3 regions of the Nocardia sp. NPDC055321 genome follow, and region 1 is predicted to be linked to each of the others. Evidence: riboswitches for the same ligand, from Rfam matches in the RefSeq annotation. Region 1 holds a riboswitch; each other region holds the start of a gene.
The links. Region 1 has a riboswitch for S-adenosylmethionine ahead of ACWIGI_RS24235 (aminotransferase class V-fold PLP-dependent enzyme). Riboswitches for the same ligand answer to the same signal wherever they lie in the genome.

Region 1 (10,341 bases):
GAATAGGACGTGCTGTAGACCTGGCTGCGGAACTGAAATCCACGCTATGCGTGCACAATCGACCCCTCCGCGCTTACGGTGGTTGCAGGCTGTCAGCAGGGTGTTCGCAATGTGTAAACGGTCGTCACGCTCGGGGAAGGGGTGTGCGGTGGACGCTGTGCCCATGCTCGGCCAAGAGCTTCGGCGAGTAAGGGAGGCCGCGGGAATCGGGCTACGCGAGTTGGCCCGCCGAACTCATTGGAGCGCTGCCTATCTCAGTCAGGTGGAGCGCGGCCTCCGGCCGGTCGGTGAGGAGATCCGCAAGGCCTACGCCGACGTTTTAGGCACCGAGCCCGAGGCCCTGATACCGCCGCAGGGCGACCCGCTGCGCATCGCGCACGAATGGCTCTTATCCGACACACCCCCGACGGAGCACATGGCCGCAGGCCGGAGAGTGGGTTCAAGTCTCGCCGATGAGATGGAGCGTCGGGTGGTCGAGCTGCGCCGCCTGGACGACGTGGTGAGCGGGACGACGCTGCACCCGGTGGTCAGGTGCGATCTCGATGCTGCGCGGGCCGTGGTGCTGGAAGCCTCGCATGCTCCGGAAGTTCGCCGCCGCCTGCTGCGGGTGGTCGGCGAACTGTCGCAGTTGGGCGGGTGGGCCTATGCCGACGCCGGGCGATACCGCCAGGCGCAAAGTGTTTACCTGGATGGGATGACAGCCGCGACCGAAGTCGGCGACAGACCCCTTGCGGGGCAACTGCTCTCGACTCTGGCCTACTTGGTTGCCAATGTCGGAGACCCGAACGACGCCGGGCTGCTGGCTAGGTCCGCGCTGCGTGGTGCATCGGCGGACGCGCCACCCATCGTGCGGGCACTACTCGGGGAACGGGTTGCGTGGGCGGCGGCGAAAGCAAAGGACTCCGACGCTGCCTGTCGTGCCCTCGACCGCGTGGACGACGAATTCGACCGTCGCCGACCGGGAGACACCGAACCGGACTGGACCTACTGGCTGGACCGAGACGAGATCGACGTCATGCGTGCGCGCTGCGCGGTGGAGCTAGGTGACGCCGCCACCGCTGAGGCCCTGCTGACTCCGGTGGTGGATCGGTACCCGCCCGAGCGGCGGCGCGAGGCTGCGCTGTATCGAACCTGGCTGGCGGAGGCATATGCGCGGGCTGGCGAGTTCGATGCCGCTCGCACCACGCTTTCGCAGGTGCCCGGTGATACTGGGTCCGAGCGAGTGGAGCGGCGCGTGCGTGATGTTGAACAGCTGGTCCAACCCACGTAATCCATTCAAAATGAGAGGCTTCCAAGCTCAGAAGGACTCAAGTGCGAGCCGGTCCTCGCGGCCCCCGTACTTGTAGAGATCGGAGGCCATGCTTGGAGGAATCCGGCTCGTCGAGGTTGGAGCTCCTGCGGTTGGTAGCTCCCCGCCTCCTCATCGGCCCGATTGTCTCGCTCCGGAAGGACGAGTCAAGGACCAGCTGCCGCTGTCCGCTTCGCGGTGCCTACGGCATCCTTGACACGCCTTCCCTCCGCAGAGGAAGGCCTGTGTGAGGAGGTGGGGAAAGAGAAGTCCCCGGGTCAGACGGCGGTTCATCGCCGGTGAGGTCCACGCCACAAGGATACTCGTATGTGACGAAGCTCATCTTGATGCATGGCAGCTATAAATACCGCCAAGTAGGGCGCGTAACTGCTCAGATGAACGGCCCGCTACCCACCCATTTAAAGCGCCAGCCGTAGGTGATATATGCCACTGCGAAACGGGTCTGGGTAACAGGGTAAATATGCCGAAAACCGTCGCCGACCTCATGACAGTCGCTGAATCTGGGTTTGTAGGTCTACGCTCCCCATCAGCAACTACGCGGTCTGACCGGGGGATTTGTTCCAGTAGAGCCGTGCTCCGCCCTGGCAAGAGGGCGGAGCACGTTCCTCGGCGGCCGTCGCAGTGCGTCCTGTATTCCAATTCGCAAGGAGAGGCGCCAATGGCGACCATAACTCTTGGTATCGAGCAGTTCAACCGCTCCATCGGGTCGGTGATCGCGTCCCATTCGTCCACGACGGAGGCTACGTCGGGGTTGGACCACAATCCCACCGCGCAGGTTCTCGCGTTACTTTTGGCTTCTGCGATTGCCGTCATCGTGGCCCAGGCCGTCGGCTTCGGCCTTCGGCTTGACGGGACCAGTCCCATCAAATCCGCCGTAAGCGGCGGTAGCGCTGGGGTGGTCGTTCTCGGAATCGGCTTTACGTTGATCACGGCGCTGTAAGCGCAGGTGCGTCGGATACCTGACGACAATCGCGGCGACAGTCGACTACTGCGTCGACGTGGCTGGCGTCTGGAGTTCACCGTCTCCCAGCCGCTCCAGCACGTCGCCTGACCCACGTAATGAAAAGGTCAGGGGGTTTGATTCCCCCAGGCGGCTCCGCGAAAGGCCCCCGATACTTCGGTATCGGGGGCCTTTTCGTGTGGTGGGGCGGGGTTTTCGGGCGTTGTGCACAGCCCGGGGGACGGGTGGGGATGGATCTGGCGGACCGGTCAGGAGAACAGGCCGCGGCCGGTCGTCAGGGGGAGGTCGGTGGCGGTCAGGAGGCCGGGGCGGGCCGTGACCACCGCGGGGACCGCGCTGACCAGGCGGGCCGCCGTGCCGACCACGCCCGCTTCGGCGTGGTCGCCGTTGCTGTAGAGCTGCAGGTCCAGGGTGTAGTCGGGTTCGCCCTTGATTTCCACTCGGTAGCAACCCTTTCCGGCCGGTTGGGGCCAGTCGGGGGCGAGGTCGGGGTGCAGGCGGGTGACGTGTTCGAGGGTCAGGAGGGTGCGGTCGCCGCGCACGCCGTGCAATTGGAAGCGCAAGGCTGCGGCCGTGCCGGGTTCGATGACACGGTCGCCGACCTTGATCGGTTCGGTGGCGGGGAGGCGTTCGAAATGCTGTGTCACGGTGTCTATTTCGACATCGAGGGCGTTGGCCAGCTGGCGGATGACGCTGCCCCAGGCGAGGGTGAGGACGCCGGGTTGCAGGAGCAGGGGCAGGTCGTCCAGCGCGCTGCCGAAGCCCATGATGTCGAAGACGACCTTGGGGTTGTCGTAGGTGGAGTAGTCCATGATCTCCGAGCAGACGATGGCGTCTATCCGCTCCGAGCCGCTGGAGAGCACCAGGGGCAGCCAGTCGTTGGCCCAGCCGGGGTCGATGCCGTTGACCCAGAGCGAGGCGTTGCCCGCTTCGGCGGCTTCGACGATGGGGGCGATGGCCTCGTCGGGGAGGGTGCCGTAGGGGAACTGCAGGAAGACGGGGCTGCTGGAGACCACGTTGATGCCCGCGCGCAGGAAGGTCTTCAGGTCCTCGACCGATTCCATGAGGCGGTCGTCGGCCATGGCGGTGTGGACTATGCAGTCCGGTTTCAAGGCGATGAGGGCCGCGGCGTCGGTGGTCGCGAGGACGCCGGTTTCGCGGTCCAGGCCCGCGAGTTCGCCCGCGTCCCTACCCGCCTTGGCGGGGCCCGATACCCAGACGCCGACCAATTCGAGCTCGGGTCGGGCCAGGATCGAGCGCAGGGCGCGGCGGCCGACGTTGCCGGTACTCCATTGGACTACGCGATATGTCATGACGGACTCCGGTTCACAGGTCGGGGAGGCCGAGTTCGAGGTTGGGGGCCTCGATGCCGCCGTCGACTTCCAGGATCTTGCCGGTGATGTAGCCGCCGGCGGGGGAGCACAGGAACACGATCGCGGCGGCGATTTCCCAGGGCTCGCCGAGGCGCTTGAGCGGGGTCGCGGACTCCATGCGGGCCTTGATCTCCGGGTTCTGGGCGACGACGTCCAGGGCCGAGGTCAGGACCGAGCCGACGGCGATCGCGTTCACGCGGATGCGGGGGGACAGGTCGGTGGCGGCCATCCGAGTCCAGTGCGCGAGGGCGGCCTTGGCGGTGCCGTAGGCGAGGAAGCCGCGGCCGGCGGTGCGGCCGAGCATCGAGGAGATCGAGACCACCGAGCCGCCGCCGGTCTGCAACAGGTGCGGGACCGCGGCCTGGGTGAGGGCGTGCGCGGTGGAGACGTTGAAGCGGAAGGCGTCTTCCAAGAACTGGGGGGAGGTGGTGGTGAAGGTGTTCGGCATCGTGCCGCCGACGTTGTTGACGACGATGTCGAGGCGGCCGAGTTCGGCGGCGGCCGTGTCGGCGAAGGCGGTGACGTTCGCCAGGTCCGACAGGTCGGTGGGCACGGTGATCGCGCGGCGGCCCAGGGCGCGGATCTTGCCGGCCACCTCCTCGATCTGCGCCGGGGTGCGGGCGGCGAGGGCGACATCGGCGCCGGCCTCGGCGAGGGCGAGCGCGGTGGCGGCGCCGATGCCGCGGCCCGCGCCGGTCACGATGGCCACGCGGCCGTCCAGTCGGAAAGAATCAAGAATCATCGGGTGCGGTCCCTCTCGGTGATGGCGGTCACACGAAGCTTTAAGAACATTAGCTTAACTGTCAAGGTGGAGTTCTTTCCGCCCTGGTGGCGGCTATTCTGCATACGGTGGAACCGTGCCCCGGGCGTGCGGTCGGCCGGCGATGAGGGAGGTGCGGCGATGGCGGTGACCGAGGCGCGGGAGCGGATCATCCTCGCGGCGGAACAGCTGATCGCGGAGCGCGGGCAGAGCGTGCCGCTGCGCGACATCGCCGCGGCGGCCGGGCAGCGGAACAACTCGGCGATCCAGTATCACTTCGGGTCGCGGGACGGGCTCATCGAAGCGGTGGTCGAGCTGCGGATGGGGACCCTCGAGGTGCGGCGGCTGGAACTGCTTGCGGAACAGGCGGGTTCGGGCACCGAGGTGGGGGTGCACGAGCTGCTCGAGGCCCTGGTCATCCCCATGTTCGAACTCGGGGAGCGGCACGGGATCAATCACTACGCGCGCTTCCTGGAGCAGGTGCACACCCACCCGGCGGTCACCGACGCGAGCAATCTGGAGAGCGAGGCGCGCACGTCGGTGCGAGTCATCATGCAGCGCTTGGACGGTGCGCTCCCGGAGCTGACCCCGCGCCTGCGCGTGCGGCGGTTGCGCGCGCTGTCGACGGCGCTGTTCGCGCTGCTCGCCGATCACGAGCGCGCGGTCGAGGCCGGGCGCATCGCCGCGGGGGATGTGAATGCCTGGGGAGAAATCGTGGACATGCTCGCCGGGGCGCTCACCGCACCGGTCAGCACCCGCGTGCCGCTGCGCTGACCGGACCGGCTCCGGGGGTGCGAAGTCGGCGGTGACCTGGCAGGTCCCGGAGGGCGCCGCTAACGTTGATGCTCGTGGACACCGCTCTCGGATTCGAAGCCAGGACCCGCCCCAATCGGTGGGGTGTGGGTCTTCCGTTGCTCGTGGGCGGCGGGGTGGCGGCGGGGTTCGCGGCCTTGCACTTTCGCGACCCGCACGTGGAGGGGTCGTGGGGGCTGTGCCCGTTCCAGGAGCTCACCGGTTATTGGTGCCCCGGCTGCGGCGGGCTGCGCGGGCTGCACAATCTGACCGACGGCCGGGTGCTCGACGCGATTCAGAGCAACGTGCTGATCGTCCCGCTGCTACTGGGGTTCCTCGTCTTCTGGAGTGCGTGGCTGGTTCGCGCTTGGCGTGGCAACCCGAGGCCCCGACTACCCAAGGTGCTGCCGCGCTCCGCGCTGTGGGTAGTCCTCGTGCTGCTCTTCGCTTTCACCGTGCTGCGCAACACCCCGTGGGGGACGTGGCTCGCTCCGGTGTGACGGGTCGTGGTCCGCGTGGCGGACCGTGCACCTGTGGATGATTCGCCGGCGCATCGCCTCCTGAACGGGAGCTATCGGGCATTTCGTGCGCTCAGTGCCGGTCGGCAGGTTGTGCACAGCTGTGGATAACTCGGCGTTGCACCGTATTCCAGTTGGCATCGAGTTCCGCCCGAGGCGGGCATCGAGTACCGCACCCCGGCGGCGTGCCGGGGGAATGAGAGCCGACGGCCGGGGCATGCTCTCGCTATGAGCGATTCATTGCGAGAGCGGGTGCGGGCCAAGCTGATCCGGCAGTTGGCGGAGGACGGGCCGCCCGACATCGAGCAGGAGGACGGCCGGCAGCTGTCCGTGCAGGACGATCTCGATCTGCTGAACGCCGTGGGCGACGACGACCCGGTGGTGGAGGAGCTCGCGGCGCGATACCTGGTGCCGTAGCGCGATCGCTGGCGGATCGGCGCGCGGAGCACCCGCGATCTCGATCGGGTCCTGTTCCCGGTGGCCGTGTCTCACGTGCGGTACCGCGGTCGCATCGAATCCTATTCGATGCGACCGCGAACGCCGGGACGTCAGAACCCGCAGGGGGCCGCACCCGCGTCGGTGGCGGCGAACGGGCGGGTTTCGGGAGAGAGGTTCCAATGGCCGTCAGTTTTGGCGTAGTCCCAGCCCGGACCCTTGTGGACGAGTGTGGATATCGCGTCCACGAGGCGATCCACATCCGCGGCGGTGGTGCCCAGTCCGATGCTGGCCCGCAGCGCCGCGTCCACACCGAGGCGGGCGAGCAGCGGATGCGCGCAGAAGCGCCCGTCACGCACCCCGATGCCGTGCTCGGCCGACAGATACGCCGCGACCTGCCCGGGTTCGAAACCGTCCACGGTGAACGCGACGATGCCGACCGCGTCGGTGCTGTCCCGCCACACCCGCAGGAAGTGCACGCCGGGAACGGTTGTCAATCCGTAGCGCAGCCGCTGCGTGAGGTACCGCTCGTGCTCGAGCACCTCGGTCTCGTCGAGTCCGGCGAGGGTGTCGCAGGCCGCGGCGAGCGCCGCCACGCCCAGGACGTTCGGCGACCCGGCCTCGTGGCGCTGCGGGGCGGGCGCCCATTCCACGCGGTCCGGGGTCACCGAGCGCACGGCGCCGCCGCCGGCCAGGTAGGGCTCGGCCGCGTCGAGCCAGTCGCGGCGGCCGACCAGCACGCCCGCGCCGAAGGGCGCGTACGCCTTGTGCCCGGAGAAGGCCAGGTAGTCGATGCCCGTGGCGCGCAGATCGATTCGCCGGTGCGGGGCGAGCTGCGCGGCGTCGACCAGGATGCGGGTCCCGCACTGGTGCGCGATCCACGCCAGCCGCTCCAGCGGGAGCAGCTCGCCGGTCACGTTGGACGCGCCCGTGATCGCCAGCAGCGCGGCGGGTTTGGCGCAGAGTTCGGCGACCACGCGCTGAACGGTCTCCTCGATGGTGTCCGCGACCGGCACCACCCGGCGGCCGTGCCGGGTCCACGGCAGGAAGTTGGCGTGGTGTTCCACGTCCAGCACGACGGTGTCCCCGGGCACGCAGGCCGCGAGCAGGTTCAGCGCGTCGGTGGTGTTGCGGGTGAACACCGTGACCTGGTCGTCGGCGGCGTTCAGGAAGCGGGCGACCGAACCGCGCGCGGCCTCGTAGCAGTCGGTGGACACGCGCGAGGCGTAGCCCGCGCCGCGGTGCACGCTGGCGTAGTACGGCAGCAGTGCCGCGACCCGGTCCGTGACCTGCGCCAGCGCCGGTGCGCTGGCGGCGTAGTCGAAGTTGGCGTAGTCGATCTCGCCACCCTGGACGAGGGGTACGCGCAGGTCGCAACCGGAGACGGTGGCGAGGGGGGCACAGCTGCGGTCGGCGAAAGCAGTCATCACGAAATCCCATCGGGGCAAGGGACGCGCGATCGGAGAAAAGAATGATCGAGAGTCCGCGCTTGCCGCGCCCGGTCGGGCGGCGGCCCGGTCGTCACCTGGAGCACCCCACCGCGGAGGAGGGTTGCCGACCAGCTAGCCAGGGCTTTGCGCTGGTACTCATGACCTGATTGAGAAGGCTTGCAGACGATCGGCGGCATTGTCAACCCCTTCCGGAAAATCATCCGAAAGTTGGATGGGCTGGGGCGGAAAGGTCGAATCGCGAGAACGTTGCTGACCCGTACAGTCGATTTTGAAGTTAGGGTAGCCAAAGTAGTGCGCCCTGGGAGTTGAAGCGAGGATGCTCGATCATGTTGGAGACCAGCACACCGTTCTCGACGCTCATCCGCACCGCGACCGAGCAGCAGCACGCCGAGGCGGAGCATTCCACGTTCATGCGCGACCTGCTCACGGGTCAGCTGGGCGTGGAGGCGTTCTACCGCTACACCTCGCAGCTGTGGTTCGTCTACGAGGCACTCGAAAAGGACACGGCCGCACTGGCTTCGGACCCCGCCGCGGGCCCGTTCATCCGCCCGGAGCTGGCGCGCCTGGCCGCGCTGGAGACCGATCTGGCCCACCTCGGTGGACCGAACTGGCGTGACGAGCTGACCGCGCTGCCCGCCACCGCCGCCTACGCGGCCCGGGTGCGCGAATGCGCGCAGACCTGGCCCGCCGGCTACGTGGTGCACCACTACACCCGCTACCTGGGCGATCTCTCGGGCGGCCAGGTCATTCGTGGCACCGCCGAGAAGCTGTGGAACCTGCCGAAGAAGGGCGACGGTGTGCGGTTCTACGTCTTCGACGAGATCGCCAATCCGGCCGCGTTCAAGCGCGAGTACCGGGCGAATCTGGACGCGCTGCCGCTGGCCGCAGGCGAGGTCGAGCGCGTCCTGGACGAGGCCCGCCTCGCCTTCTCCCTGAACACCGACGTGTTCCGCGAACTGGGCACGGAGTTCGGCGCGCGAATCTGAATTCCGGACGCCCGGAAGGCCGTTGACCCGTTTCATCAGGGCGGGCGGCGGTCTTCCCGCTCACCCATGGCGGTATTCCCTTGCATCCACCTCGGTGATGCGCTGCCATGGGTGAGTGAATCCCGCTCTGCTGCTGAGCTTCATCGGGCTGTGCGTGCTGCTGGCCCTGACTCCCGGTCCCGACACCTTCCTGGTGCTGCGCTACGCCATGGCCGGTCCGCGTCCGGCGATCGCGGCGGCCGCGGGGTCGGCGGCGGGTGGCATCGTCTGGGCGCTGGTGGTCGCGGCGGGTGTCGCGGCGCTGCTGGAGCAGTCCGCCACCGCCTATCGCGTGCTCAAGGTGATCGGCGGAATCTACCTGGTGTACCTCGGGGTTCGGGCGCTGCTCGCGCATCGGCGGGCCCGGCGGGAGGCGGAGTCGGAGCTCACGGGCGCTGCGCCGCAGGGGCGCGCGGCCTCGGTTCGCTCGGCGTTCGCCGCCGGTTTGCTGTCCTGCGTGCTGAACCCGAAGGTCGGGCTTTTCTATCTCGCCGTGCTGCCGCAGTTCCTCACCGAGGTGACCTTCGCGAACACCCTGGCGCTCGGCGCGATCGAATCCGTCATCGCCGCGATCGAGATGGTGCTGCTGGCGATGGTGGCCGCGCGGGCGGTGGAGCTGTTGCGCCGGCCGCGGGTGCGAGATCGGCTGGAGCAGTTGAGCGCGGGGATTCTCGCGGCGCTGGGCGTGGGCACCGCGGCGTCGGCGACCTGACCCTCCGCGCTGCGAATCAGTCCGCGATCTCCGCGCGGTGATACGCGCCGTCGTAATACACCAGCGGCCCGACCGCGGGTGCGTCCTCGGTGTTGTCGTGCACCCGCGTCACCAATCCGATGACGAGGGTGTGGTCCCCGATCGGAATGAGCTGGTGCACGGTGGCGCGCACCCAGATCGGGGTGCCGTGCAGCACCGGTTCGCTCGTCTCGAGCGTCGTCCACAGCGACCGGTCGGTGAAGCGTTCCTCCGCGGTCCGGCTGAAGCGCTGCGCGAGGTGCTTCTGGTGCTCGCCGAGGAAGTGCACGACGAACGATTCGGCCTTGGTCATGGCGGCGATGCTCGACGAGGTGGCCGCGATGTTGAACGAGATGAGTGGCGGCTGGGCTGAGAGCGAGGCGAACGAGGTCGCGGTGAAGCCGACCGGCCCGCCGTCGGAGTTCAGGGTGACGATGGTGACGCCCGCGGGGTAGTGCCGCATGGCGGCGCGATACTGCTGGGCGGTGATGCCGCTCAGGTCGTCGGGCACGTGGAGCTCGGCGCCGGGCGTCGGAGAATCGGTCACCTTCCGAACCTACGTTGTCGAGCCGCCGGATATTCCGCACGGTCCGAAATTGAGTCGTTCGGTTTGTCCCGAATGCACGATGCGGTGATCGCGGTCAGTCCACGTCGATGGCCAGCCCGGCGGTGATGCGCACGAGTTCGCCGAAGGTGGTGCGGAAGACCGTGTTCGGATGCCCGCCGGCTGCCCACAGCTCCCCGTGCGCCGCCAGCGCGGTGTCGATGAAGGTCGGCAGATTGAGCGGATGCCCGACCGGCGCGACGCCACCGGCCGGTTGCCCGGTCAGCTGCCGGACCATGGTGACGGGTGCGCGGCAGAGCGTCCCCTCCAATCTTCGCCCGGTGGACTCCAGATTCACCTGGTGCGCGCCCGAGACCAGGAGCAGCACCGGATCGTCGTCCAGCAGGAAAACCAGGGATTTGGTGATCGCTCCCAGTGCGACC
Region 2 (10,341 bases), on a different contig from region 1:
TGCAGAACCTGCCCCAGGAGCGCCTGTCCATCGCCGTGATGGCCGCCGCCGCCATGGAGGGTTCGCTGCAGGGCACCATCCAGTACGTCCGCGACCGCAAGGCGTTCGGCAAGCCGATCGGCGCACAGCAGAACACCCGTTTCGTGCTGGCCGAGCTGGCCACCAAGACGACCGCCGTCCGCGTCTTCGTCGACCGCTGCATCGAGCTCCTGAACGCCGGGAAGCTGACGGTCGAGGAAGCCGCCATGGCCAAGTACTGGAGCACCGAGGAACAGCTCGACCTGATCACGAAGTGCCTGCAGCTGCACGGCGGCTACGGCTACATGCGCGAGTACCCGATCGCCAAGGCCTACATGGACGCCCGCGTGCAGACGATCTACGGCGGCACCACCGAGATCATGAAGGAGATCATCGGCCGCGGTCTGAAACTGACCTGATCCCGGTCGATGTCGCGGGGCCGCGCGGGTGTTTCCCGCGCGGCCCCGCGTGGCGTCGACGGGGGGAGCGGCCGGGCGGGGAGGTGCGCCGGCGCAGGTCCGGGCCACTTCTCCCGGGCCGGAATCTCTACAGACCGAGTGGTCTCATTTAGGCGACAGTACTGAGCAGCTAACTGATAGCGAATTAGCATGGCGTGTGGGGTCGGGTCCTACCCGATGGAGACACGCAATGCGAACAACCCGAGAGATTCTCAGGAACGCACTGGCCGTCGGCATGGCTGCCGCCGGTTTCGGAGCCGCCATCGCGCTTGCCCCGGCGATCGCGCCCTCCGCGCACGCCGACGCCGACTACGGCGGCGGGTGCGTGCTCTACGACGGCGACCGCGCGGCGACCATCGATTCCTTGAGATTCAGATGCGGCCCGGGTCAGCTCGAGGCGCTGTACCGCGACGCACCGCAGGGCGCGGTGCCCATGGGCGTCAAGAACGGGTGGGTCGCCGAACCGGCCGACATGCAGGTGTGGTCGCCGGCGCTGTGGATCGGCAAGACCTTCTTCACCGGACCCGACGGCGGCTACCTGCTCAACCGCGTCACCGGCGCGGGTGTCGAGGTCTACCAGGCCGACGTGTACCGCGGCCCCTCGGTCGTGGACGGCGGGCCGACCTGGGTCCTGAACTATCGCCCCTCGCCCACCCCGCAGCTGTGGGACGAGATCCGCGAGGTCACCCCGGGCGTGTGGTTCGGCTACTCCTACTGGCGTGACGGCCGCGACGCACAGCTGTTGAGTTTCATCCTCACCTGACCCCCGCACCGGCTTGCGATCACCTCGCACGTAACTCTCGTGGCGGGGGAGCGTCCCTTGATAGACGTGGACTCCGTTGTCTACGAAAGGGATTCAATGATCACCCTGCTACGCGCCGCCGCCCGCGCGCGCGGCGAGCTCAGTCGATCGCGGGTGGGCGTGTGAGCGCGCCGCCGGATACCCAACCCACCCTGTGGGCGCCCACCGGCCGGACCGTCGGCGCCGTGTGCGCGGTGGGCATTCTCGTGGTCGGGCAGCTGTATGTCGTGCTGCCCGTGCTGAATCGGCTCGCCGAGGACTGGGAAACCTCCACATCCGCGGTGACCTGGACGACCACGGCCTTCGGATTGGCCTACGGCGCGGGCTTTCTGGTGACGGGGCCGCTCTCGGATCGCTTCGGCCGGCGGCCGGTCATCGTGGGCGGCCTGCTCGCCACGGTGGTCAGCTCGCTGATCGTCGCGCTCGCGCCGGGGCTCGGCCTCGGGCTGGCGGCCCGGGTGCTGCAGGGCCTGACCGCGTCGTTCTTCGCCCCGGCGGCCTTCGCGTATCTGTCCGAACGCATTGCCCCGGAACGCAGAATCTTCGCCCTGACCTGCCTGACCAGCTCCTTCCTCGCCGCCGGGGTGGTGGCGCAGGTGCTGGCGCAGCTGGTGGGCGCCGCCTGGGGCTGGCACGCGATCTTCGTCACCGGCGCGGTCGCGTTCGCGCTGTCGGCGGGGCTGCTGTGGTTCGTGCTGGGCGCGAATCCGGCGGCGGGAGAGCCCGCCGCCGTCGTTGCCGACACGCCGCGTACGGTTTTCGCGCCGTTCGGCGCGCTGCTGCGGCGGCCCCGGCTGGTGCTGCTGTACGTCAGTTGCCTGGCGGTGCTCGGCTCGTTCGTCGGCATCTACACCGGAATCCAGCTCTCACCGCCGGACGGCGTGGGCGCGAGCAACGGCGCGCTACTGGCGTTGCGCGCCAGTGCGATTCCCGCCATGATCGCGGTTCCGCTGCTGGCCACTCGCCTGGGTGTCATCGCGCCGGAGACCCGGGTGATCGGCGCGCTCGGCATCGCCGGGGTCGCGGCGGCGGTGACCGCGGTACCGCTCGGGGGCATCTGGGTCGCGGTGTGGCTGCTGGTGTTCGTCGGGGCCATCGCGGTCGCGGCGCCGGCCGCTGTGCAGGCAATCGCGGCGCAGGCGGGCGCGGGACGGGGCGCGGCCACCGCGCTCTACACCTTCGCGCTGTTCCTCGGCGCCTCCCTGGGGCCGCAGCTGGCGAATCTCGTTGCACACCGCGGGTATTCGTCGGTCGCGCTGGTGATCGCCTCCCTGTCGGTGGCGGGCGCGGCACTGGCCTACGCCTCGACCCGGGTCCCCGATGCCGTCCGGAATTGATTTCGACCAGCCTGGTTTGAATCATTGTTGGTAATACGCAGTGCCACATAAGTTTTCGAACACGGTCATGAGTTCCAGCGACAAGCCCCGGCTTGCTGGGCGGCAACCCTCCAGTGGCGGCGGGGTGCTCCGGGTGACGACCGGATGGCGGCGAACGCGTCGCCATAAGCGTCTTCGCTCTCGGAGGAAAACAATGTCTGTAGCCCAACTCTCTTCGGCGACTCCGGAATCCGCGACCCTGAACCTCCGCGAGGTGGTACTGGTGGCAGATCGATTCCGGGGTCTCGCGGAGGACGACCGGGCATTCACGGTCTCCGGTTTGGTGGCCGTGCTGCGGAGCGGGGGATTGCGGGAGGCGGCCGAGCCGCTCACCGTCCGGATCGGGCAGGGGATCACCCGGCACGACCTGGACTACATCGAGCACGTGGCGGCCATTCACGCGCCCGCCGGGCTCCGGGTGGTCGACACGGTCGCCGAACCGGCGCCGCGGCATCAGGTGCACAAGTACCAGAACTCGAATGTGTTGCTGGCCAACCTGGTTCAGGAATCGGCGACCGAGTTCAGCGCCGATCTGCGAATCCACGGTGACAACGAGCTGCTGCTGGATCATCAGACCGGCGAGCACGTGCAGGGGATCGTCATCGTGGAGGCGGTGCGCCAGCTGTTCCTCGGGGCGTTCGAGCTCGAGTACGGCCGGCGCTGGCCCGAGCAGCACTTCTACATCGTCTGGAACAGCATCGAACTGAACTTCACCGCGTTCCTGTTCCCGCTGCCCGGCACGCTGCACGCGGTGCTCACCCCGATCTCGATCGAGGATCCCGGCAAGCTGGAATTCTCGATCGAGGTGCAGGTGCGCCAGGCCGGGAACAACGTCGCCGACGCCCGGATCGGGTACGCGGCGCTGCCCAACGAGCGCATCACCCGCATCGAACGGCACAAGGCCGCCAAGGCCATCGCCGCGCATCTGAACGAGGTCGCGTGAGCGCCGTCGCGCCGGTGCGCACGGCGGCGTTCTTCGACGTCGATGAAACCCTCATCACCGTCAAGAGCATGTTCACCTTCCTGCGCTTCTGGCTCGCCGAGCACGGCGACGACGGGAGCCGCTACGCGCGCGTCTCCGGCGAGATCAAGGAGCGCGCGGCCGCGGGTGTGCCGCGCGAGGAGGTGAACCGGCACTACTACCGCGCCTATCGCGGGGTGCCGGGCGCGGAACTGGCCGAGGCCGGGCAGCGCTGGTTCGCCGAGTTCGAGGCCGGTGGCGCGGCGTACTACACCGACGCCGTGCGAGCTCTTACGACACATCGGGATTCGGGTGCGGTCACGGTGCTGCTGTCCGGATCGTTCGCGGCGGCCATCGCCCCGGTCGCCGCGGCGCTGGGTGCGGACCGGCTCATCGCGACCACCCCGGTGGTCGACGATCACGGGCTGCTGACCGGCGAGGTCCTGCGGCCGATGATCGGTGCGGCCAAGGCGGACGCGGTCTCGGAGTTCCTGCGCGAGCACGGAATCGAGTTCGAAAACACCTTCGGGTACGGCGATCACGCCAGTGATCTGCCGTTCCTGTCGGCCGTGGCGCACCCCGGCTTCCGCGGGGCGGATCCGGTCCTGCTGGAGCGGGCCGGGACGCACGGCTGGATTCATCTGAGTGATCGGGTCAGCGCGACGGTCGGTGCGCCCGGCCGCCTGCTGTCCGAGCGGGAAGCGGAATCGGTATGGTGAACAAGATCTACGAGCTGACCCCCACCACCCAGGGTCCGCTGTATCCGCCGAGCGAAGTGCTGGACGCCGCAGGCGATTTCATCGTCGTCGGCTTCCTCAACGACTCGGGGCCAGATGGTTCGGTGACCAGGCGGTGGGGGCGGGCGATCGTGGCCGCCGACACCCCGGTGCCCGAGTTCGGCGCGGCCGCGCCGTACACGATCGTGCGCGAGCTGGACGCGGAACTGTCCCGCGAGGACGCGGCGAGCGTGCTCTACACGCTGCCGCTTCCGTTGCCCGCCAACAACTATCCGATCGTGTTCGCGCCGGATCAGCGACCGGACGCCGAATCGGTCCGGCGCCCGAGCTACGCGTTCCACGAGACGCCGATCCCGGACCTGCGACCGGAGGACGGGCGCAAGCTCACCACCCCGATCACCCTCGAGCAGTGGCTGCGCGCTCGCGGGACCGTCGAGGTGAGTGTGCGCGAGGACGGCCACCACGGTGACTTCCGCTTCGAGTTCACCGACCTGATCCCCGACTCGCTCTACACCGTGATGTCCCTGCGGGCACGGGATCTGGACCCGGACGCACCCACCAGGCCGGGTCCGCTGGGCGTGCCGAACGTCTTCGTCACCGATGCCGCCGGCTCCGGTTCGTACAGCGCGACACTGCCGAATCCCTTCCCGGATCCGGAGGCGCCGGGCGCGAACCGCGTCATCAGCGTCGTGGTGCTCTGGCAGAGCTACCAGCAGAACTACGGCGGGGCCATCGGGCACTTCGGCCTGGGCGGGGACATCCACGCGCAGTTGAAGCTGCCCACGCCCACCTTCGAGGAGTTCCGTACCGCCTGACAGCCTGTCGCGATGGCAACGGCCGCGTGGTCCTGGACCGCGCGGCCGTTGCCGTTGCGGCGCAGGGTTTCCGGCTGTGGTGTGGGAGCCGGACAGCGCATCTCCCGCCGCGCTGATCCTCAGCGTTCGGCCGGGCTCCCCGCGAGCAGGCGATGCGCCTCGAGCGCGAGGTGGATCTCGGTCGCGGCGTGCGGTGCGGTCAGGCGGCGGCCGGTGAGTTCGGCGACGCGATTGAGCCGGAAGCGCACGGTGTTGCGGTGGCAGAACAGCGCGGCGGCGATGGCCGAGACCTCGCCGTCGTGGGTGAACCAGGCGCGGACGGTGTCCAGCAGGATGTCCCGGTCGTGGTCGGGCAGTGCCAGCAGCGGGCCGAGCACCGCGTCGGCGAGGGTCATGGCGGTCTCGGGGGAGCCCACCAGGAGTACCGGGATGAGGGCGTCGCTGTAGCGAACCACTTCGCGCGAGCCGGGTTCCGTTGCGGCGCAGGCGAGTTCGGCCTGGCGCAATCCGGTCGCGGCGTCGGCGAGCCCGCCGAACGGGGAACCGATCCCGACCCGGCCCACCGCGCGCTCGGTGAGCATGGTCTGCAGCCGGGCCTGGGTGAATCGCGCTGTGAGAGTGACGATTCCGATGTGATGATCGGTGCGCAGCCGCCAGGCCGAGGCCACCCCGAGCATGGACAGCGCCTTGTCGATGCCGGGCAGTGCCTCCTCGGCGGAGTTGCCGGTTCCGGCCATGACCACCACGAACTCGCCCTGCACCGGGAGCCCCAGGGTGCGGGCGCACTCCCACAGGCGCGGCCCCTCGGCCTGACCGCCGAGCACCGCGTCCAGCGCGGCGTCCTGGGCGCGCGCGTCCCGGCGTAGCTGTTCGGTCACCGTCTCCTGATATCCGGCGGTGAGCGCCTGGGAGTAGTCGTCGACGAGCTTCCAGATATCGGTGGCCCGGATGAGCAGTTCCCGATTGGATTCGGGGTCGGCCCCGGCCATGGTCACCAGTTCATCCCAGATCACACCCGATCCGATGCGGAAGGCGCGCAGAATCGCGGGCAGCGGCACCCCGCTCTCGGCGCGGCGCTGACCGGTGCCGTGCGGTGCGGCGGTGTCGGGTCCGGTGTGGTTTCCCGCGAGATAGCCGAAGACCGCCTGCAGGTTCTCCCGGGTGGTGCGGCGCAGCTCGTCGGGCGAGACCTCCGCGGTCGGTCCGTAGACCGGGACGGTGCGTTCGATCTCCGTGGCCACCCGGTCCACGAAGGCGTCGAGGCGCTCCAGCAGCGCGACGCTGGCCCGGGCGAGAAAGCCGCCGGGCGGGGTGGGCGGGGTGTTCATGGACGATGATCGTACCGCCCGTCATCCCGTGCTCGCGCACCGTGACCTGCGCCGACCCGTCGCACCCCGGGTGCGCGCCCGGCGCTCGCGCGGTCGCGCCACGCCGAGGTCCACAACGGCCCGGCCACACCGGTTTCCGCCGGGCCCCGCGCGAAACACCCTCGTGGACGAGGGCTTCCGGCCTACCATCTGTGCCATGTCAGCCCCGCGAACCGGTTCGACAATGATCGAGGGGCGGGTCGCGCGCACCTCCCGGAGTCTGGAGATCACCTTCCACAGCGGCCCCGGCGACCCGCTCGCCGTCGCGGTCCGCGGCGACAGCGGCCGTACCGCGCGCATGGCGGCGTGGCTGGGCTTCCACACCGCGGGCACCGGCACCCACCGCATCACCTACTCCAACGGGACGACCCTGCTGGTTCGCTCCCGCACCAGCGCCCCGACGTTGCTCACCCGCAGCGACGGCACGGCGATCGCGACCATCTCGCGGGCGAGCACCTCCACGGCCGTGGCGGGCACCGCCGGCACCCTGTTCCACTTCGTCCCCGCGCCGAAGGACGCGGAGACCCCGGCCCTGTTCCGCCTGCACGTCCTGGATCGGATGGGCGAGAAGTTCGCCCGCCTCAACATCGTCCGCGCCGGCGAGGGCCCCACCCCGTTCCTGGGCACCCGGCTGCTGCTGTGCACCCCGCCCGACGCCACCGAACGCGACATCCTGGTGGCGGTGTGCGTGGACATCGCCCTGGGCCTGCGCCCCTACATCACCGCGATGAAGTAGCCGGATCTAGTCGGCGACCCGGATGACCGACTTCCCGAGGTTCTGCCCGACGAGCAGGCCCTGGAAGGCCGGGACCGCGTTCTCCAGCCCGTCGACGACATCCTCGAGGTAGGTGAGGCTGCCGTCGGCGAGCCACCGGGTCGCGTCGGGGTAGAAGTCGGAGAACTGGTGCAGGAACTCGGTCTGGATGAATCCGCGCAGCGTCAGGCTCTTGCGCAGGATCAGCGACATGAGCTGCCCGAGGCGATCGGGTCCCGGCGGCAGCTCGGTGTCGTTGTAGGAGGAGACGAGCCCGCACACCGGGATGCGCGCGAACGAATTGAGGCGGGGCAGCACCGCGTCCAGGACCGCACCGCCGACGTTCTCGAAGTAGACGTCGATGCCGTCCGGCGTGGCGGCGGCCAACTGCTCGGCGAAGTCGGGCGCGCGGTGGTCCAGCGCCGCGTCGAACCCGAACTTCTCGCGCAGCAGCGCCACCTTGCGCGGCCCGCCCGCGATGCCGACCGCGCGAGCGCCCTTGATCCGCGCGATCTGCCCCACGGTCGCGCCGACCGGACCCGTGGCGGCGGCGACCACCACGGTCTCGCCCGGCTGCGGCTGCCCGATCGTGAGCAGCCCGGAGTACGCGGTGAACCCCGGCATGCCGAGCACCCCGAGCGCGGTGCTCAGCGGCGCGTCCGCTGGATCGAGGGTGCGCAGGTACCGCACGTACTCGACCGAATGCGTCTGCCAGCCGCCGTACCCCAGCACGAAGTTCCCGGGCCGCAGCGCGGGATCGGCGGATTCGATCACCCGCGACACCGTCGCCCCGCACATGACGTCACCGACCGCGACAGGTTCGGCGTACGAGGGCGCGTCGCTCATCCGTCCGCGCATGTAGGGATCCAGCGACAGGTACAGCGTCTGCAGCAGCGCCTGCCCGGGCCGCGGCGGCTCGAGTTCGACGGTCTCGGTGCGGAAGTTCTCGGCGGCGGGCATGCCGGTGGGGCGGGAGGCCAGGACGATGCGGGTGCTCTTCATCGGCGGCGCGACCTTTCGATGGGCGAGAGCCCCAGTGTGGAACACCGGGGCCCGCGGCCGACCGCTATTCGGGACGCGTGTCCCGCTCAGTGGACCCGATCGGGGCTACCGCAGCGCGCTGCCCGCCACCCACTGCTCCCACGGCACGCCCCAGTCGCCGCCCTGCCAGATGTCCAGCGGGTCGCCGCCGGTGTTGCGCACCTCGAGTACGTCGCCGGGCAGCGCGAATTCGTAGAACCAGCGCGCGTTCTCGGTGCTGAGGTTCAAACAGCCGTGTGAGACATCGGTATTGCCCTGCGCCCAGATGGTGGAGTCGAGCGCGTGCACGTAGATCCCGTCGGTGCTGACCCGGGTGGCCCAGCCGATCGTCTCCTTGTAGCCCAGTCGCGAATTGACCGGCAGCCCATAGGAAGAGGAGTCCATGATGATCGGATTGGCCTGATCCATCACGGTGTAGATGCCCGGCTGGGTCCAGAACGAGATCGTCCTGCCGCCGACGGTGGTGGAGCCGCCCATCCCCATCGAGGTCGGCATGCTGCGGATCAGATTGCCGTTCTCGAAGACGTCGATCATGTGCGTGTTGTCGTCGGCGATGGACACGTGCGCGGGGCCGATGGTGAACCCGACGCGCGAGTTCTCCTGACCGAAGAGTCCCGGCGCGAGTTCGACCCCGTACAGATCGGCCGACACGCCGACCTTGGTCCCCGGGGCGTAGTAGTCGCGCGGCCGCCAGTGCGCGAGCCGGTTGTCGAGCCAGTGCCACGCGCCCTCGACCTTGGGCTCGGTCGTCACGACCAGGTGCTTCTCGGCCGCGGCCCGATCCAGCACGTCCTCGTCGAAGTGCGCGCGGATGATCGTCCCGACGCCGTAGACCCCGCCCTCGGCCAGCAGCACCCCGCCCGAGGTCTTGAGCTGGGCCCTGGTCTGGTTGGCCGGGATGAGCGTGGTGAACGTGGAGGTGACCGGCCCGGTCGGCCCGGTGACGCTGATCCCGGTGGCCGAGATCGTGTAGCTGCGCCCGTATCCCGGGGCCTCGAACGGCGTCCAGGCGGTCTTGTCCGGGGTGAGCGCGCCGTCGTGAACCCGGCCGGTGTCGTCGGTCATGGTGACCGTGCCGAGGATGCCGTTGGTGGTGCCGACCCGGACCGGCAGCGCCGGATTCACGAACTCCGCGCCGGTCGCGGGCGCGATCGTGATGACCTGCGGGGGCGGCGCGGCGGTCGGCGGTATCTCGCTCGAGGTGGCCGAGGAACACGCGGAGAACAGCAGTACCAGCGCCGCGAATGACCCGATGGCGGCGGAGGGCCGAAAACGCCGGGGTTGCATAGGCTCTCCCATCCTGCACCTTGTTACTGGGCAGCCTAGTAGATGACCCATGGATTTCCGGGCTTGTGCCGACGTGGAGTTTTATCTACTGTCTACGGACGTAGATAGTAGATAAGGACTTGCGCCGGTCGACCACCCCGGCGCGGGCATCACCGCTCGGTGATGAGCTCGGAAGAAGCCGGGGCGTGCCACCCCCTCATCGGCATGCCCCGGCTTTTCTCCTCGCGCGCTACTGCGCGGGCGCCGGTAGTTCGCCCCGCACCAGCCCGCGCACGGTGCGGGTGGCCACGACCGCCCAGGCCGCGACGAGCAGCGCGTACAGCGCCACCGCGACCACGGCGAACAGGTCGGCCCCGGTGTGCTGGAAGAGCACGCTGCTGCCGGTGACGCAGGTGCCCAGGGGGAAGGTGAAGCCCCACCAGGTCAGGTTGAAGGGCATCGACTTGCGGGCGTGTGCGGTGACCGCGACCGCGAGCGCCAGCCACAGCATCGCGAATCCCCAAGTGGGAACGCCGAATACGAGCGAGAACACGTCCATGCCCGCCGAATCGCGATCGGGCAGCGCGGTGGGCGCGGCCGCGGCGAGCATGCCCGCGGCGGTGACCGACTGTCCCAGCGGGCCCAGCACCAGCCAGACGGTGGCGACCATGCCGGCGGCGGGCAGCCCGTGGTGCAGCAGCCGCGACCAGATCAGGGTGATCATGACGACGGCGGCGATCAGGCTC
Region 3 (10,341 bases), on a different contig from region 1:
GGTGTAGCGAGATGCGGCTCCGGGCGCGCCGCGACGGGATCCGAAACCTGCTCGAGCCCGGGCGGACTCGAAGCCACGCGGATGGTCGGCGGTGCGGCGGGGTCGGCCGTCTCTCGAGCCGGGCCCGCCGGCACCCGGGGTGCCGACTGCGGCAGCAGGGCCGGATCGTGGGCCAGGATCGCCGACTCGAGGGCGCGCAGGGGCGGGCCGGGGTCTATGCCGAAATCGGCGTGGAGGGTGGTGCGGGCGCGGCGCAGGACGGCCAGGGCCTCGAGTTGGCGGCCCTGGCGGTAGTGGGCCAGGGCCAGCAGGCGGACGGCTTCCTCGCGGCCGGGTTGTTCGTGGAGCAGGCGGGGCAGGGTGGCGGCGACGTCGCCGGGGCGGCCCAGGTCCAGGGCCGCCTGGGCGCGCTGTTCCATTGCGGTCCAGCGCATATCGGTGACGCGGGTGATCTCGGCGGCGGCCCAGGCGGCATCGGCGCAGGCGGCGTAGGCCGGGCCGCGCCACAGGGCGAGCGCGGCGTCCAGGAGACGGTGGCGGGCGTCGGGGTCCGTGTGGCCCGCCGCGTCGGCGAACAGTCGCTCGAAATGCCAGACGTCGACCGCCGTGGCGGGCAGCTGGAGCGCGTAGCCGGGGGCCCGCGACACCACGACGCGGGCGGGCGACCGGGCCGGACGTTCGGGTTCGAGCGCGCGCCGCAGGTGCGAGATGTGCGCCTGCAACGACCCGGCCGCCTTCGGCGGCGGCGCGCCCGCCCACAGATCGTCGATCAGCCGGTCGGCCGACACGACCTCCCCGCCCGCCGCCACCAGCCGCGCCAGCACCGCAGCCTGCATCGGCCCGCGCAGCACCGCGGGCCGCCCGTCCACCCGGACACCCAGCGCCCCGAGCAGTTCCACGATCACCACGGCTGAAGCATCGCGCGCCCAGCCGATTTCGCAACCTCAACGTCTTCAAGCTCGAGGTCGATTCCCCCACGGAACCGGCATCACTCAGGAACTCATCGCCACCCGCGGCGTGCTCGCATCCGTCCCCCGCAGCGCCCGCACCCCGGCGAACGCCACGACGAGGCCCACCGCGATCGTGCCGGGAATGATCCACAACCCCTCCGCGCCCGGCAGCCCTTCGGCCGCACCCATCACCAGCACCGACACCACGAGCACCGCCGCCGCGGGCCGGGCGAGCAGGGTGTTCGGGGCCGCGAACGCGCAGCCGGCCAACAGCAGGAAGCCGACGAGGAAGCAGGCCGCGAGCGGCCCGTTCACCGGCATGGCCGCGGTCTCGATGGCGTGCTGTTCGTGATGGGACAGCCGGGGCGCCACGAACGCCTCGTGATATCCACCGATCGGAATGGCCACGGCCAGACCGGCATACAGCAGCGCGCGGGTGACAGCGGCCAGTCTCGCGATGCCCGGCCGCCCGAGCGAGCGCCAGGCCGCGGTCACCAGCGGCAGCCCGGCGGCCATGAGGACCGCGCCCGCGCTGAAGCTCACGTGCGCCGCGACCCAGGTCGCCGCCTGCTCGGCCTCCTCGGAGTGCCGCAGCGGGTGCAGTGCGTTGCCGATCGCGAACAGCACACCGCCCCCGATCAATGCGTATGCCCGCCAGCGGAAGTCACTGTCGGCCGGTAGTTCAGTGGTGATGCTCATGCGCCCACCATGAACCGCCACTGTTGACCACGACTTGCCATCGACTTGCGGCTCGCCCCGTCACGGCGCGAATCCGTGACGGGGCGAGGGATCTATGCCCACGGGCCTCTACCATCGAAGACCGGCGCCGACCTCAGACCCCCACGTGCACCGGGCGCTCCGACCCCTCGAGCAGGCTCGACGGCTTGTCCCGAATCATGAAGGCGATCACCGGGATCGCGATCACGAAGAACACCGCGCCCAAATAGAAGGCCACGTCGTAGCTGTGGATCGCGGCCCGTGCCGCCAGGTTGTCGACCGTCGGATTGTCGGTGGCGTACCGCTCCGCGGCCTGCACCGCGATCGTGGTGAGCAGCGCGACGCCGATGGACCCGCCGACCTGCTGCGCGGCGTTGAGCAGCGCACTGGCCACACCGGAATCCTCGTCGTCGACCTGGTGCAGCGCGGTGGTCTGCATGCAGACGAACAGTGGGCCCATGCCGAGCGCGATCAGCGTCATCGCGGGCAGCACGAGCGCGGCGTAGCTGGAACCGAAGTCCAGTTGCGCCATGTAGACGAGCCCGGCCGCCCCGAGCACAGCACCGGCCAGCATGAGCGGGCGCGGCCCGAGCTTGGGCAGCAGCACGCTGGTGATGCCCGCGGAGATGGTGATGCCCAGTGGGAACGGCATGAACGCGAAACCGGTCTTCAGCGCGGAGTACCCCAGGGTCATCTGCATGTAGAAGCTCAGGTTCAGGAACATGGCGAACATGGCGATCGGCACCAGCAGCGCCACGAGGAACGACCCGCCGCGGTTGATCTCACCCGGAATACGCAGCGGCAGCAGCGGATTCGAGCTGCGATATTCGATGACGACGAACAGCGCCAGCAGCACCGCGCCGCCGGCGAGCAGCCCGAGGGTCGAGACGGCCAGCCAGCCGTCCTCGGCGGCGCGGCTGAAGCCGTACACCACCGCGATCAGGCCGAGGGTGCAGGTGATCGCGCCCGGCAGGTCGTATCCGCCGGTCCGCGGGGCCGGTACGTCCCGGACCACGAAGGCGAGCGCGCCCAGCACGGCGAGCAACGCGATCGGGGTGTTCACCAGCAGGCACCAGCGCCAGCTGGCGTACTCGGTCAGCGCGCCGCCCGCGATGAGGCCGATGGCCGCGCCGCCCGCCGAGACCCCGGCGAAGACGCCGAACGCCTTGGCTCGCTCCTTGGCCTCGGTGAAGGTCACCGACACCAGGGACAGCGCCGCCGGGGCGAGCAGCGCCGCGAACGCGCCCTGCAGACCACGTCCGGCGAACAGCTGTGCGCCGTTCTGCGCGAGCCCGGCCAGTGCGGAGGCCAGTGCGAAACCGACCAGGCCGGCGATGAAGACGCGCCGGCGGCCGAGGTAGTCCGCCAGCCGCCCGCCGAGCAGCAGCAGTCCGCCGAAGATCAGCGTGTACGCGGTCAGGACCCACTGCTTGTTGCCGTCGCTGATGCCCAGGTCCTGCTGGGCGAAGGGCAGCGAAATCGTGACGATGGTGGCGTCGAGCACCACGATCAGCTGCGCGACGGCGATGACGCCGAGAGCCCACCATCGTGCGGAATTTTTTGTCTCACTTGATATTTCGTCAGGTTCGAGCGTTGCCGTCCCGCCGGTCATGCCTACTCCTCGTTTGCTCCGAACAGCCGAGCTCATCGTGGCACTCCCAGACAATTGGCGTCAAGAGAAAAATGTCCGACTGCGACAGTTGGCGTCCATGGACATGATTTCTCCGGTCCGCGCTACCATCGGGGCATGTTCGAGCCGTCATCGCCGACCGCCCGCACCGGCCTGCGCGAGCGCAAGAAGCAGCAGACCCGTACCCGGGTCATCGACGTGGCGCTGCGCCTGTGCGACGAGCACGGCTTCGACACCACCACCGTGGAACAGATCGCCGACGCCGCCGACGTCTCCCCGCGCACGGTGAACAGGTATTTCGACAGCAAGGAAGACATCGTCATCGCGCCGATCGAGGACTTCGGCGGCACGCTGGCGGACAACCTGCGCCGCCAGCCGATCACCGGGAACGAGCTGCAGGCGCTACTGAACAGCTACCTGGAGATGATCGAGGGCATCATCGACCGCGACGAACCGCTGCCGTTCCGCTGGTTCCAGCAGATGCAGAACATCATCAGGCACTCCCCCGCCGTGCGCGCCCGCAGTCTCGACGCCGCGGACTACAAGATGCGCGAGACCTCGACCGTGCTCGGCGAGCGGCTCGGCACCGACCCGGACGCACTGCCGGTGCGGCTGATCACCGGCACCTGGCACGCCATCATGCGCGCGGGCGTGGAGTGCGAGGCCGAGCTCGGCAGTTTCGAGGGCGTGCTCGCCGACTCCGCGCGCGCCATGGCCGACGCGGTGGTCACCGCCTATCACGAGTTCGTCCGTATTTGCGCCGTTCCGACTGTGGGTAACCCCATTGCCGACATCGCGGCCGAGCACCGTTAGAATCCCGAAACAGGTCAAGAGCATCAGCGCCAAGCCCCGGCTCGCTGATCGGCAACCCTCCAGCTGCGGTGGGGTGCTCCGGGTGAAGACCGGGCGCTCGAAGGCCGAGCGCAAGCGCACTGTAGGAGGCACCGAGATGTGTTGTTGTCGAAGCCAATTCGCCTTCCGATAACCCAAGCCTTCCGCCGTATACGGCGATTCTTCCTGGAGCAGTAATCATGAGTGACTCGACCGCGCCCGCTGCCAACCTCGATCCCGCGAACTGGTCCTTCGAGACCAAGCAGGTGCACGCCGGGCAGGCCCCCGATCCGGCCACGGGCGCACGCGCCCTGCCGATCTACCAGACGACCTCGTACGCCTTCCGCGACACCGATCACGCCGCGGCACTGTTCGGCCTGGCCGAGCCGGGCAACATCTACACCCGCATCATGAACCCCACCCAGGACGCGGTGGAGCAGCGCGTGGCCGCCCTCGAGGGCGGCGTGGCGGCGCTGCTGGTGTCGTCGGGCCAGGCCGCGGAGACCTACGCGATCCTGAACGTCGCCGAGGCCGGCGACCACATCGTGTCCAGCCCGCACCTGTACGGCGGCACGTACAACCTCTTCCACTACTCGCTGCCCAAGCTCGGCATCGAGGTCAGCTTCGTCGAGGATCCGGACGACCTGGCCCAGTGGGAAGCGGCCGTCCGCCCCAACACCAAGGCGTTCTACGGTGAGACCGTCGCCAATCCGAGCAGCTCGATCTTCGACATCGAGGGCATCGCGGGCGTGGCGCACGCGGCCGGCGTTCCGCTGATCGTGGACAACACCGTCGCCACCCCGTACCTGATCCAGCCGCTGAAGCACGGCGCGGACATCGTCGTGCACTCGGCGACCAAGTACCTGGGCGGGCACGGCTCCGCGGTCGCGGGCGTGATCGTGGACGGCGGCACCTTCGACTGGACCGTGACCGACGCCGACGGCAAGCCGCGGTTCCCGGGCTTCACCACCGCGGACCCCAGCTACCACGGCGTGGTCTTCGCCGACCTGGGCGCACCGGCGTACGCGCTCAAGGCGCGCGTGCAGCTGCTGCGCGACCTCGGCGCGGCGGTATCGCCGTTCAACGCCTTCCTGATCAGCCAGGGCATCGAGACGCTGAGCCTGCGGGTGGAGCGGCACGTGGCCAACGCCCAGGCGGTGGCGGAATTCCTGAGCGGGCAGGACGCGGTGGAGTCGGTGTACTACGCCGGTCTGCCCAACTCCCCCTGGTTCGAGCGCGGCAAACAGCTGGCACCGAAGGGCGTCGGCGCGATCGTCTCGTTCGAGCTGGCCGGTGGTGTCGATGCGGGCAAGAAGTTCGTGGACGCGCTGGTGCTGCACAGCCATGTCGCTAACATCGGGGATGTGCGCTCGCTCGTGATTCATCCGGCTTCGACCACCCACTCCCAGCTGACTCCCGAGGAGCAGCTCGCGTCCGGCGTCACCCCTGGTCTGGTGCGTTTGGCCGTGGGTATCGAAGGTATCGACGACATCCTGGCGGATTTGCGCGCGGGACTGATTGCGGCAGCGAGCTGATAGTGAGCATTGAATCGAGCACCTCTCGTCCAGCGGCGGATCTCTTGCTGCCGCCGCCCGACGGGACGCTCTGCACCATTGCGATCGGGGAGGTCCGGCTCGAGAACGGCGCTGTCATCCCCGACGTGAGCCTGGCGGTGCAGCGGTGGGGCGAACTCTCGGCGAACGCGGATAACGTCATCCTCGTCGAGCACGCCCTCACCGGCGATTCACATGTGGTCGGCCCCGCCAACGTGCAGCACGCCCAGCCCGGCTGGTGGGACGGCATCGTCGGCGAGGGCGCGGCGGTGGACACCCGCGAATGGTGTGTCATCGCCACCAACGTCCTGGGCGGCTGCAAGGGCAGCACCGGACCAGCGTCCCTCGCCGCGGACGGAAAGCCCTGGGGCGCACGCTTTCCCGAGATCAGCATTCGCGATCAGGTGACCGCGGAGGCGCAGCTGCTCGATCTGCTCGGCATCTACCGGCTGGCATCGGTGGTCGGCGGGTCGATGGGCGGCATGCGCGTGCTGGAGTGGATGGCCGGCTATCCCGAGCGGGTCGGGTCGGCCCTGGTGCTGGCGGTGGGCGCGCGTGCCACCGCCGATCAGATCGGCACCCAGACCACCCAGATCGCGGCCATCCGGTCCGATCCGAACTGGCAGGGCGGGGCGTATCACGGCACCGGGACCGCGCCGATGTCCGGCATGGGCATCGCGCGCCGGATCGCGCACCTGACCTACCGGACCGAGGCCGAGCTCGACCACCGCTTCGAGAACCATGCCCAGGGCGACGAGAACCCCTGGGACGGTGGGCGTTACGCGGTGCAGAGCTACCTGGAGTACCAGGCGGACAAGCTCATCTCGCGGTTCGATCCCGCCACCTACGTCCTGCTGACCGAGGCCATGAACCGGCACGACATCGGCCGCGGCCGCGGCGGCATCGAGGCGGCGCTGGGCGCGATCACGGTGCCGTGCGTGGTCGGCGGCGTGGACTCGGATCGGTTGTATCCGTTGCGAACCCAGCAGGAACTGGCGGATCTCCTACCCGGCTGCAAGGGGCTGGAGATCGTGCGTTCCCGGGACGGGCACGACGGATTCCTCACCGAGACCGAAGCGGTGGGCAAACTCATGGTGCAGACCATGGAGCTGGCCCGGGCCGCACGCCGTTAGTTGCGGTACCGAAGCTCAAAACAAATGATCCCCCGGGAGCGCTGCTGCCGGGGGATTGCTGTGTCGAGGCTCAGACCTCGGTGAGGCGGCGGCCGAGTTCTCGGCGCAGTACTTCTTGGGCGGGCAAACGGTGCAGGACGCGGAGTACCGCGGGACGTAGTTCGCGCTGTTCCTCGAGCGAGAGCAGGCCGACCAGATCCCGCAGATCCATGTCATCGAAGGTCGCTGTCATGCCTATACATTACGTGGACGACGCGACTTCGTCCCGTAATTGGTACCGGGGTTACGGAGCCGTCACCCTAACGAAACCGACAGTGCGTCAGGATAATTCGTACGAAACAGACATGACTCGTGGTACCCGCAAGGCTAGGTGACACCGAGGCTGTTGATGGTCGCCGCCAGCACGATGATGGCGCAGCCGAGCACCGCCAGCCACGTCACGTCGAAAGGTTTGCTGCGCACCGCCAACAGCCCCACGCGCTCGGTCGGCAGCAGTAGCCGGAAGGCAGCCGCGAGCAGTGTCGCGCCGCCGAAGAAGAAGGTTCCGCGGCGCCACCGGTCCCAGGCCAGGAAGACCACGGCCACCACCAGCACCAGTGCGATCAGCACCATGGGCAGGTTGTCCCGCAGCGCCTGTCCGATACGGCTGCTGCGGCTCTCCGGGGCGGCATGGGCTGCACTCACGCCCGGAAGCTTAGCCGGACCGCTCGCATCGGGCTTCCCCGCCGCCACGCGCACGCACCGGCCGCGAACAGTACGGTTCTCTTGCTCTGCGATGCTGGTGGGCGTGTTCCATCTTGTGTTCTTCTCCCCGCGCATCCCGCCCAACACCGGCAACGCCATCCGGCTCGCCGCCGGGACGGGCTGCCAGTTGCACCTGATCGAACCCCTGGGCTTCGACCTATCCGAGCCCAAGCTACGCCGGGCGGGCCTGGACTACCACGACCTCGCCTCGGTGACCGTGCACCAGAACCTGGCCGCCGCATGGGATTCCATAGCCCCCGCCCGCGTCTTCGCCTTCACCGCCGCCGCCACGACCCGCAACACCGACATCACCTACGCCGACGGCGACGCCCTCCTGTTCGGCCCCGAGCCGACCGGCCTCCCCCCGGAGGTCCTGTCCGACCCCCGGGTCACCGCCCAGCTCCGGATCCCGATGCTGCCCGGCCGCCGCTCGATGAACCTCTCGAACGCCGCCGCCGTCGCGGTGTACGAGGCCTGGCGCCAACAGGGCTTCCCGGGCGCGGTGTAGTGACATTCGGCGAGGTGAGCGGTCTACTGGCGGAACGGCCGCGCGATAATCAGGACGAAACCGTCCCCAGCGCGTAAACCCCGGGAGGCTGCGGAGATGCCTGATTACCCTGATGACGTGGCCATCCCGCATGCGCAACCGGAACTGCCGGAATTCATGACCTGGGAAGAACTCGAGCGACTTCCGGAGGAGATCGCCGAGCAGATCGAACTGTGGGACGGACGCGTGGTGTGGCTACGACGCGGTCCCGCCGAGCATCAGACTTTCACCAACCTGATGTGGAGCGGCCTGAGGACGTGTGCGCGCGACGCGATGGCGCATCAGCCGGAGCAGTGCTGGAAGGCAACGACCGAGACGAATGTCTTCCTGGGACAAACTGGGAAGTCCAACTACCTGACCCCGGATTTCCTTGTCCATCGTTGTCTCGATCACCCCTACCAGGAAGTGCGCGCATCCGACGCGTTGCTGGTGGGAGAAGTGCTGTCCCCCTCCAACACTCAGTCCGATGTCGAGGCGAAGAAGAGCCGCTACGCGAGCGCGGGAATCCCCTGGTACTGGGAAGTCCAGCTGGCCACGGAGGCCAGCGCCGTCGCGAGGGTCCGTGCCTTCGGCCTGCAGACCGCGCCGGCGGTACTCCCGGAGGGCGTGCGCCCCCTGCACACGAGCAACTACATCCTCGCCGGCGAATGGTTCCCCGCCGACACCGACGGCATCGACTTCGACTTCCCCTTCCCGATCCACATCCCCTGGTCCGAACTGGAGTACTAGCTCCGGCGCCCGCACGTCGGTTCCGCTCGGGGCGTCGCCGTGGAACGTGGTGGCGCGGTAGGGTGGCGGGGGTTCGGATCCGCAACCTCGTCGCAGGCGCAAGATCTCCGTTGATGTAGCCGGAGGAATTGTCGTGCGCGGAATTACATTGGTGACCGTCGGAGCCGGGGACAAGAGCGCGGGGTGCAGCCCCACCGGGATCGTGGGGCGGTGGCTGGCCCGGGAGCTGCTCGACGCCGGGGTGCGGGTGCGGGTCGTGGCCGAGGCGGGGCAGCTCGGGGAGTGGCCGGACGCGGTGGAAGTGGTCGAGGGGTCGATCACGCGGCCGGAGCCGGCACCGGGGATATTCGACGGGGTCGACGCCGTTTTTCTCGCCGGGGCGCGGGCCGCGACCGTGGGGCGGGTGCTCGCCGGGGCGTGGGAGGCGGGGGTCGGGCGAATCGTGCTGCTGTCCTCGCACGGGGCCGAGCACGAGGCGGCGTATCCGCCCGAGACGTGGTTCTGGCTCGCCATCGAGCGGGCGGTCGAGGCGTCGGGCATGGCGTGGACCCACATCCGGCCGTCGGCGGTGATGGGGTCGGTGCTCGAAGGAACCTATCCGGCAACGGGTTCGGACTGGGCGGAGACCATCGCGGCCGAGAACACCGTGCGGGAAGCGTTTCTCGGGACGGGGCACTACCCCTTCATCCACGAACGCGATCTGGCGGCGGTGGCGGCCGCGGCGCTGTGCCGCGACGGGTACGAGGGAATGCTGTTGGAGGCGGTGGGATTTCCGGTGAGTACACGATCCCGGGTGCGGGACATCGCCGACGTGCTCGGGCGGGACATCACCGCCGTGGAGCTGACTCCGCGGGAGAGCCGCGCCGCCTGGCGCGCACGCGGGTGGCCGGACGACGGTATCGACGTGACCCTGTTCGCACTCCAGGAGTACGGCGTTCACTTCGACGAGCTCACCCGCTGGACCGCCGAGCAGCGCCCCACGGTCCCGGAACTGATCGGCCGGCCGATGCGCACCTACCGGGACTGGGTCGCCGAGCACGCCGCGCTGTTCGACCCGGTTCCGGATCGAGCGCGGCGCCACCGTGCGTAGGCGGCGCCGCACATCGAAGTCCCGCTCCTTCGCCGAGTTCGCCGCTCAGTCGTCGACTTCGAACCGTTTGAAGCGGGAGGTGGCCCCGGCGGCCAGGCGGACGGCGGTCTTGGGGACGCCGTAGTGGGCGGCCAGCAGCTCGATGGCCGCCCGGTTCGCCTTGCCCTCGACGGCGGGGGCCCGGACGTAGAGCTGGAGCGTCCCGTCGGGGAGGGCTTCCACCAGGGGACCCTTCTTGCTGTTGGGTTTGATGACGGCCCGGACCACGGTGGGCATGGCGGCGCTCCTTTGCGAGATCCGAGGGAACCGCTCGATTCTCGCGGGTGGTCCGGGCCGGCGGGCGCGCGGGTCAGGAACGGACGGCGGTGGCGTCCACCTCGAACTTCATCCCCGGCAGGGCCAGGGCGGCCACGCCCG

Region 2: linked by a shared signal. The riboswitch ahead of ACWIGI_RS21095 (AfsA-related hotdog domain-containing protein) and the one ahead of ACWIGI_RS24235 (aminotransferase class V-fold PLP-dependent enzyme) in region 1 are both predicted to bind S-adenosylmethionine.
Region 3: linked by a shared signal. The riboswitch ahead of ACWIGI_RS12165 (bifunctional o-acetylhomoserine/o-acetylserine sulfhydrylase) and the one ahead of ACWIGI_RS24235 (aminotransferase class V-fold PLP-dependent enzyme) in region 1 are both predicted to bind S-adenosylmethionine.

Annotation. Positions count from the first base shown of each region.
Region 1 covers NZ_JBSHMS010000015.1:135,321-145,661, forward strand. The annotation lists gene ACWIGI_RS24200 (helix-turn-helix domain-containing protein) at 149-1,270, shown strand; gene ACWIGI_RS24205 (hypothetical protein) at 1,968-2,249, shown strand; gene ACWIGI_RS24210 (NAD(P)H-dependent amine dehydrogenase family protein) at 2,519-3,583, opposite strand; gene ACWIGI_RS24215 (SDR family oxidoreductase) at 3,597-4,385, opposite strand; gene ACWIGI_RS24220 (TetR family transcriptional regulator) at 4,545-5,177, shown strand; gene ACWIGI_RS24225 (DUF2752 domain-containing protein) at 5,246-5,695, shown strand; gene ACWIGI_RS24230 (hypothetical protein) at 5,942-6,130, shown strand; gene ACWIGI_RS24235 (aminotransferase class V-fold PLP-dependent enzyme) at 6,262-7,575, opposite strand; SAM riboswitch class IV at 7,629-7,742, opposite strand; gene ACWIGI_RS24240 (biliverdin-producing heme oxygenase) at 7,926-8,585, shown strand; gene ACWIGI_RS24245 (LysE family translocator) at 8,701-9,336, shown strand; gene ACWIGI_RS24250 (flavin reductase family protein) at 9,353-9,817, opposite strand; gene ACWIGI_RS24255 (YbaK/EbsC family protein) at 9,996-10,341, opposite strand, start outside.
Region 2 covers NZ_JBSHMS010000012.1:217,385-227,725, forward strand. The annotation lists gene ACWIGI_RS21080 (acyl-CoA dehydrogenase family protein) at 1-437, shown strand, start outside; gene ACWIGI_RS21085 (hypothetical protein) at 667-1,239, shown strand; gene ACWIGI_RS21090 (MFS transporter) at 1,401-2,615, shown strand; SAM riboswitch class IV at 2,679-2,792, shown strand; gene ACWIGI_RS21095 (AfsA-related hotdog domain-containing protein) at 2,878-3,597, shown strand; gene ACWIGI_RS21100 (HAD family hydrolase) at 3,594-4,334, shown strand; gene ACWIGI_RS21105 (hypothetical protein) at 4,328-5,167, shown strand; gene ACWIGI_RS21110 (PucR family transcriptional regulator) at 5,287-6,495, opposite strand; gene ACWIGI_RS21115 (hypothetical protein) at 6,692-7,270, shown strand; gene ACWIGI_RS21120 (NADP-dependent oxidoreductase) at 7,277-8,290, opposite strand; gene ACWIGI_RS21125 (L,D-transpeptidase) at 8,396-9,628, opposite strand; gene ACWIGI_RS21130 (TDT family transporter) at 9,846-10,341, opposite strand, start outside.
Region 3 covers NZ_JBSHMS010000006.1:194,232-204,572, reverse strand. The annotation lists gene ACWIGI_RS12185 (BTAD domain-containing putative transcriptional regulator) at 1-908, opposite strand, end outside; gene ACWIGI_RS12180 (hypothetical protein) at 993-1,649, opposite strand; gene ACWIGI_RS12175 (MFS transporter) at 1,783-3,279, opposite strand; gene ACWIGI_RS12170 (TetR/AcrR family transcriptional regulator) at 3,415-4,110, shown strand; SAM riboswitch class IV at 4,123-4,233, shown strand; gene ACWIGI_RS12165 (bifunctional o-acetylhomoserine/o-acetylserine sulfhydrylase) at 4,329-5,663, shown strand; gene metX (homoserine O-acetyltransferase MetX) at 5,666-6,814, shown strand; gene ACWIGI_RS12155 (hypothetical protein) at 6,885-7,046, opposite strand; gene ACWIGI_RS12150 (DUF3017 domain-containing protein) at 7,181-7,426, opposite strand; gene ACWIGI_RS12145 (tRNA (cytidine(34)-2'-O)-methyltransferase) at 7,602-8,066, shown strand; gene ACWIGI_RS12140 (Uma2 family endonuclease) at 8,223-8,834, shown strand; gene ACWIGI_RS12135 (SDR family oxidoreductase) at 8,968-9,924, shown strand; gene ACWIGI_RS12130 (DUF167 domain-containing protein) at 9,970-10,200, opposite strand; gene ACWIGI_RS12125 (RidA family protein) at 10,274-10,341, opposite strand, start outside.